One region of the Paenibacillus sanfengchensis genome, then DNA from elsewhere that is predicted to be linked to it. Evidence: riboswitches for the same ligand, from Rfam matches in the RefSeq annotation. Region 1 holds a riboswitch; the other holds the start of a gene.
The links. A riboswitch is a leader RNA that binds a small molecule or an ion and turns the genes downstream of it on or off. The one in region 1 is predicted to bind cobalamin.
Positions count from the first base shown of each region.

Region 2: linked by a shared signal. The riboswitch ahead of metE (5-methyltetrahydropteroyltriglutamate--homocysteine S-methyltransferase) and the one ahead of V4U84_RS07490 (ABC transporter substrate-binding protein) in region 1 are both predicted to bind cobalamin.

Region 1 is NZ_JBAGJC010000003.1:277,857-281,779, forward strand. It holds gene V4U84_RS07485 (FecCD family ABC transporter permease) at 1-386, opposite strand, end outside; gene V4U84_RS07490 (ABC transporter substrate-binding protein) at 383-1,396, opposite strand; cobalamin riboswitch at 1,593-1,798, opposite strand; gene V4U84_RS07495 (TRM11 family SAM-dependent methyltransferase) at 1,923-2,873, opposite strand; gene V4U84_RS07500 (TIGR03915 family putative DNA repair protein) at 2,984-3,787, opposite strand; gene V4U84_RS07505 (putative DNA modification/repair radical SAM protein) at 3,784-3,923, opposite strand, start outside.
Region 2 is NZ_JBAGJC010000001.1:142,571-146,493, forward strand. It holds gene metE (5-methyltetrahydropteroyltriglutamate--homocysteine S-methyltransferase) at 1-1,489, opposite strand, end outside; cobalamin riboswitch at 1,642-1,840, opposite strand; gene V4U84_RS00650 (helix-turn-helix transcriptional regulator) at 1,924-2,286, opposite strand; gene V4U84_RS00655 (multicopper oxidase domain-containing protein) at 2,592-3,575, shown strand; gene V4U84_RS00660 (DUF2249 domain-containing protein) at 3,671-3,923, shown strand, end outside.

The DNA of each region.
Region 1 (3,923 bases):
GTAAACACCCCGATGATCGAAAACTGCCACCCGAAAAAAATCAATACCGCCGCGCCCACAGCCGAACCGGAGGAAACCCCGAGGGTAAACGGCTCGGCAAGCGGATTGCGCAGCACGCCCTGAAACGCCGCACCCGCAACCGCCAGGGACGCCCCGACCAGCAGGCCGAGGAGCACGCGGGGCAGCCGGACTTGCATGACGATCTGCTCCGAAGCCGTATTCCAGGTCGGCTCGATCCAATGGCCGATGCCCGGAAGACGATGAAGCAGGATCTTCGCGATCTCGAGGATCGGCATTTTGACGGAGCCGAATCCCACACAGACCAGCAGGGTAAGAATCAGCAGCCCGAGGCCTATAAATCCGTAGCCTGCCAGTTTGGTCCTCACGGCTTAATCAAATCCGGATAAATCGCGTTCGCCACATCAATAAGCCCTTTGGTCACGCGCGGACCGGGTCGGCTCAACAAATTGTCGTCCAATCCGATAATGCGACCTTCCTTAATCGCGGTGATCTTATCCCAGCCTCCACGGCTCTTGATGATGTCGGCGAGCGTCCGGTTGTTCTCGTCAACGACGCTTTTGGCGTAAAGAATAACATCCGGATTCGCCTTAATAATGTTTTCCTCGTTGATTTCGCTCCAGCCGGTAATATCGGAAGCGACATTTTCCCCGCCGGCCAGCGTAATCATTTCATCCATAAATTCGCCCTTACCGACCGTCCATCCTGGCGAGAACTCGATATAGACCTTTTTCTTCTGATCGGCCGGCAGCTTGCCCACCGCTTCTTTTACCTTATCCAGTTCGGCCTGCATTTGGCCGGTTACCTCGCCGGCTTCCTTCTGACGGTCCGTAATTTGCCCGACCAACCGGATGTTCGCCATGACCTCTTCCATCGTTTTCGCGTTGGAACGTAACACTTTCAAACCGAGATCCGTCAGACTCTTCACCGTATCCTCGCCAACCAGGTTCCCCGCCAGCACCAGATCCGGCTGAGCCGCAACGACCGCTTCCACATTAACCTGGAAGCCGCCCATTCTCGGCTTGTCTTTTACGGCTTCCGGATAATCGTCATTGTCGGAAACGCCGACAATCTGCTCGTCCAGCCCCAAAGCGAACAGCCCTTCGGTTTCCGACGGTGCCAGAGACACGATGCGCTGCGGCGCCGATTCGAACGTAAATTCGCTGCCGTACCCGTCTTTTACCGTAAGCGGATAAGTCGTTTTCGGACTCTCTTGGTCCGCTGCGTTCGACGTATCCTTTGGCGTTTCCTGTTGCTGCTGAGCTTGTCCGCCATTGCCGTTCTCCGCGGCATTTTTACCGTTCGCCCCGCAGCCTGCGGTGACGAGCAACAGAATGGCCAGAAGCCAGATCCCCCAGATCTTGGTCCACTTTTTCATCTCTTTCGCTCCTTCTGTGTTCTGTAGTTCTTGACTGGTCTGCCTGACATAAAGCGAAACTTGATGTCTCTTCATGAAGAAAAACCCATCCTGCGGATGGGTTACGTCTACAAAGTTATAGCGGAGCCGTCATGTTCCTGTGCCGGAACGCTCGGGTCCGTCCTCTAAGCAGAACGTCATCCTTTCCTCGAAGGACCGTCTAACATTCCCGTGGGCAGGTCTCCTGACTTCCAGGTACCGACGAACGCCCGCCTTCCCGTCGTACTGTGGCGTAAGACAGTGGCATGCATGGGCGCGTCCCTGTATACAGTGGCGGGACCGTGCCGGACTTTCACCGGCTTCCCTTTTAACCCTGGGCTCGCAAAACAAGCGGGCTTCGGGACCGACGGGTACTTCTTATTCGCTTGAATCCAGGCGATCTATCTCTTTTGGATTATAGGGGAAAAGCCGTAAACTTACAATACGAAAGAGCGGCTCCGCTGTGCGGTTCGTCCAAGTATTCAGCTGGCTCGTGATAAGCCCCCAATCAGCTATGGCATACCCAGATGCTTCGCACAAAAGCCCCCTTCGTTACTTTGGCGAAGCCCTGAATTTGAAAACCCGCCCGCTCCAACTCGGGTTCCAGCTCTTCCGTGGATACGACCACCGAAATGTCGCTGAACCGGCGCAGGCTTGATAGCATCGCCCGCTTCTCTTCCAGGGGAAGAACGGAGCATAAATTGTAAGGCATATCTAAAATCGCCGCGTCAAAATGCCCGTCAATTTCATTCATATCACCGATACTGACAAGTTCTTCGTGCCGGTACCCGAAATGAGCCAGATTTACCCTCGCTCCGCGAATAGCGAGCGGATTAAGATCCCGTCCCACAATCTCGATCCCCATGGAAAGGGCTTCGATCAGAACGTTGCCCATCCCGCAGCAGGGATCGATCGCCCGTATTCCGGCCGTGGCAGGGACCGCGATATTAACCAGGCTCCGGGCCATAGCCGCGGAAAGCCCTGTCGAATAATTCCGGGGCTTATGTTTGTGTCTCTGCCAAATAGGGTCCGTGGGATGACAGACTCCTAGCCTCCATGATTCCCCGTCGTGTAAAAGACCGAACAGGATATCCGGCTGCCGCATCTCCGCCCTGCCCCGGATCCGGGCTCCCACTGTTCTCTCCAACTGACGCTGGTCCTCATAGCTGCGAGGGACTCCGTTTTTAATATATTTCACTTTAAAAGTCTTTCCCTTTAAGTCGATCTTCTCCGCAAGAGTGAGAATCCCCTCGAGGGAGCCGCACCTTCCCAATACTTTCATTTCCATGGAAATAAAAGGGCTCCGATTTGCTCCGATGGCAGTTCCGCTTTCCATAAAAAAATGAGCTCTGGGGGCATATCCGAACAAACTGTGAAGCTCAAGCCTGCATAGTTCGCTCTCGTTCTCATGACACGCGTAGGGGTAGATATAGCTATCGGGCTTCTCGTTCAAGTCCACGTTCCCGTCTCCTTCTTACTTTGCCTCGCTTAGAGCCGATCGTTTTCGGTCAAGCAAAAGACTTAGGTATTCTAAGCATTCACTGAACCATTGTAGCAGAAGAACGGGGCTTAACGAAGACGTTTCGGGAAGGGGCCTGGAGAAGGATCGCTCTGCTGCATCTCGGTTAACTGGGTCCAATAACGTTTGGGCATATGGGAAAGCCGGGCCCGGGGATTGCTTCTTTCCCGGACCGCCACCGTATCATAGAACTGCTTCCACAGCCTCCGGTAGGACTTCTCCTCGTCGTCCGGCTCGGGCAATATAAGCTCCTCCATGCAAAATAGTCCCACTCGATCAGCAGGTGGACCATCCTGCCGCTGCATCAATACTTGTCTATGCGTCTTGTCGTAAATCAGAAACGATTCACCCCGGTATCTATCGCAAAAATGGGGCGCCAGCAGCGGCAGCACCTGATTCTTCGGTTCAATAACGGCGACCAGAACATCGCCATATACCGCAAACCGGACGAATCCCATATATGCATGGCTCTCCGTCCTTAAATGTTTCACCGCCTTATGGAGCCGATGCACCGTATCTTCCGTCAGCATATCCATGACCGTACGTCCATATTGAAAGCCAAGCCGCAAAAAACGGTACAGCAGCAGTTCCTTATCGGACATGCATGTCAGGAAGCCGTTACGGATCAGTTCCTGCGCCGCCGGACAGATTTTGACACCGATTCCCTTGTAAACTCTGGCCGCCTTTACCGGATCGGTCTCCACCCATACGGCATCGAACAGAACATACAGATTATCTTCACTCGGCCGGATATCCACCGCTTCTTCCTTGCGGTCAAAGCTTTCAAACACACAGCTAAGAAAGCCGTCAAAGCTGCCATCATAAATGTACGCCGATTGGCGAGCCCAGTTCATGTTGCAGCCACTTCCGCCACCCTGCCTGCCGCGAGTTCTTCGTCGCTAAACAGCTTAAGCTGTTCCACCTGGGGCTGGGGTAAATATAAGGAGATTTCCTTTTGGGACAGCAGCGATCTTAAGATTGTGCTCTCCT
Region 2 (3,923 bases), on a different contig from region 1:
AAAACTCAACCATATCCGTCCGCTCAAATTCGCCGTGAACCAGCACGTCCAGGCCGATTTCCTCCTGGATGTCGATCCAGGTGCGGATCTCTTCGCGAATGAATTCGTCATACCGTTCGGCCGTCCATTCGCCTTTGCGCCATTTTTGACGGGCCGCACGAACTTCGGCGGTTTGCGGAAAGCTTCCGATCGTCGTTGTCGGAAGAAGCGGCAGGTTCCACACGCGCTGCTGCTCCCCCCGACGTACCTCAAACGGACTAATCCGTTCGGAAGGCTGCTCCGCGATGCTTCGAACCGCCTCCTGGACGTTTTTGCGGCTGCGCGACGGGTCCGCGTTCAAGCGTTCCAGGGCCTGACGGCTTTCCGCCAGCAGGGCCGGGGTTTCGCCTTGCAGCGCCTGATGCAACGCCGCGACTTCATCCAGCTTCTCTTCCGCGAAGGCCAGGGCATCCTTGAGCACCTCCGGCAATCCCTCCTCTCCCTGGGCCGAAACCGGCACATGCAGCAGGCTGCAGGAAGGCTGGACAATCAGATCGGAATCCGCAGACAGCAGCCCCGCAATCTCGCCGATGAAATCCTGGACCGCGGGCAGATCGGACCGCCAAATGTTGCGGCCGTCCACCACTCCCGCAGCCAACGTCTTGCCGGCCGGGAAACCGTGTTGCCGAAGGGCTTGCAAGTTGCCTTCCCGCCCATGCACGAAATCCAGGCCAATCCCGCGAACCGGCAGTGCAATAATCTCCTCGTACCGTTCGACGGCATCGAAATACGTTTGCAGCAAGATCCCGGCTTGCGGCAGCTCTGCCGAAATCGCACTATAGATTTCCTGAAGCAGCGCCAAATCCTCATCCGATACGAAAGTAACGAGCGCCGGTTCATCGACTTGAATCCATGCCGCACCTTCCTGGTCCAGTTCGCGCAAAACGGTGACGTACAAAGGCAAAAGCTTTTGGCTCCATTCCCGAAGACTTCCGGACGCGCCTTTGGACAGCTTCAGAAAAGAATATAATCCGAGAACGACCGGCTTGCCGGCGATTCCCAGCTTCTCTTTGGCTTCACGGTAGGCTTGGAGCGGGAGATTCGCCGTAAGCTCCGGCTCCCTGTTTCCCAGCTCGGGGACGATGTAATGGTAGTTCGTGTTAAACCATTTGGTCATTTCGCTGGCAGCAGCGGTTTTGCTGCCTCTGGCCACCGCGTAGTATGTTTCGAGCGGAACAGGTCCGCCGCTGTATTCAAAGCGTTCGGGCACAAGTCCGAACATTACGGCCGTATCCAAAACCTGATCATAGTAGGAAAAATCCCCCACCGGAATCCAATCGATCCCTTTCCCCTTTTGCAATTTCCAATGTTCGCTGCGAATTTCGGCTAACTGGCGGTGAAGCTCCGCCTCCTCCAATTTTCCGCTCCAGTACGCTTCGATCGCTTTTTTCCATTCCCGCTGTTTGCCGATTCTGGGGAAACCCAAATTTCCGCTCGATATTTTACCCATAATTATAAGCCTCCTCAACATATGTCTTTCGAAAATAGCAATAAATGCGGCAAGAAATCAAAAAGGCCCTCTTTAGGCAATGCTAAAGAAGACCTTCGTATAATTGTCCGATGGATCGAATCTCTAACACCTCCCTATCTCCCGTAGGTACAGCAGTGTTGCCGGAAAAGGCAGGTCTCCTGGCTTCGGAGTCATCGCCGATCACGCTGCCTTCCCAGTGTCTTTCGACATCAGTGGCCATTTCTCGCATGACGGCTCCTCCGTTACAGTGGCGGGACCGCGCCGGCGTTTCACCGGACTTCCCTTTTAAGCTTCAGCCGCGGCTGAAGCACCTCTTCCCACATTATGCAGTTTTAAGTATGAACTCAATACTAACGGATGTCGCCGGATAATTCAACAGTAATCTTATCGGGATCTACTAGTTTCAACTAAAATTAATTAAAGTTATCCGCTACCGCTTTGTTCAGCATGCCGATGCAGCGGTCAAGATCCGCTTTGACCTGCTTTTTGTAGAGTTTGGCTTTTTCCGCTCCATCGTCGGTAAAATGGTACAGCACGATCTCTTGAAAATCGACGCTGGGGTCATTGCCTTTCAAATGCTTGGTCCTGTATAGAATCCCTTCCTGCACCAGTTCGTGGAGGGCCCGGTAGATTTCGCTCTGCGGCGGTACGTAGCCGAACGGCTTGAACTCTTCTTTCAATTCCTCCAGCATTTGATAGCCGTAACCCCTGCGCTGTTCCACTTTCGTGATCAGAAATAGCTTCAGATAAGCCCGCTGCGCAAGCATAAATGCCATAGCCGTCCCCCCTGTTTCTTATAGATCAATATAACTGAAGTCTAAAATTTGTACAACCGGACCATCTTCCCCTGTTTTACTGGATTGGTAAAAGAACAAGATACGGTGGTCTTAACTTAAAATTGTGAGGATCTGGGTACGCGCAAAATGCTTTTTCTATTGTGAATTTTTCATATATTGAAATTGCATAATTAAGGTTTTGGTCGTAGCCAAATGAACTATTTTTACTTATGTGATTTATATCACAATTGAGTGTTCAATTCCCTTGTACCCTTGACTTATCGGATAAGAGGAGGAATCGATCCATGAAGTTTCTAAAGCCCGCTTTTTTCGTCCTGGCCAGTCTCCTCGTGCTGTTGACCGTTTGGTTTTCGGGTTCCGCTCAGCCCGTTCGAGAGGCCGAACCCGCCCAGGAAGCAAAGACTCTCGATCAGCCTCCGGTCGAGCCGGTGGTCCGCCGCGACGGTCAGGTCGTTCATATCGAACTCACCGCCCAAGTATCGAATGTGGAGATTTCCGAAGGCGTCGAATATAACGCCTGGACCTTCAACGGCACTGTTCCGGGTCCCGTCCTCCGGGTCAAAGAGGGGGATATGCTGCAGTTCACTTTGTCGAATTTGGACCCCAATATGCCCCACTCGATGGATTTTCACGCGGTGCATGCGGCTCCCAGCAAGAAATTTATCGATGTGATGCCGAATGAAAAGGGCAGCTTCACCTATACTGCGGCGACGCCGGGGGTGTTTATGTACCACTGCGGCACAAGCCCCGTTCTGATGCACGTCGCTAACGGAATGCATGGCCTTATCATCGTGGAGCCGAAAAACGGTTATGCGACGGATTCGCTGATCGATAAGGAATATACGCTCGTCCAAAGCGAATGGTACAGGGAGCATGACGAAGAGGCTTTTCTGCATGAGGAACCGGAATATGTGGTGTTCAACGGAGATGATTTTTCCTTGAAAAATCATCCGCTGCTGGCCAAGGTCGGCGACCGGGTCCGACTGTACGTCTCCAACTCCGGACCGAACGAGGTTTCCTCGTTTCATGTCGTCGGCGCCACGTTTGATATTGTCTATATGAACGGGCACCCCAAGAACGGGATGTATGGCCTGCAAACGGTGCTCATTCCCGCGGGCGGCTCGGCGGTCGTCGAGTTTACCGTGGAGGAGGAAGGCGATTACCCCATTTTAAGCCATCAATTGAAGCATGCCTCCAAAGGCGCAACCGCGATCTTGCGGGTAACCGCGGACGGCAAAGATACGAACGAACCCGCCATGGCGCATTAGTCCGCAAAAATCAACGATTTTAATTCAAAACCAATGTGATAGAAATCACAAGGTTATCCTGCCGGACTTTTATAATGAGATCGAGGTGAATTGATATGAACCGAAATGAAGCTAAAGTAGTTGAACTGGATGTAAGGGAGCAGCTGCGAAACAAGCTGGAGCCGTTCCAAATCATCATGGATACCGTTAAAACGCTGGGACAGGACGATATTCTCGTTCTGCATGCCACTTTTAAACCCACTCCCCTTCTGGGGCTGCTCAAAATGAAAGGCTTTGTCGGCAAATCCGAACAGCAGGAAGACAAAGATCACTGGATTACTACGTTTGTCAGCAAAAAAAATAAGGATT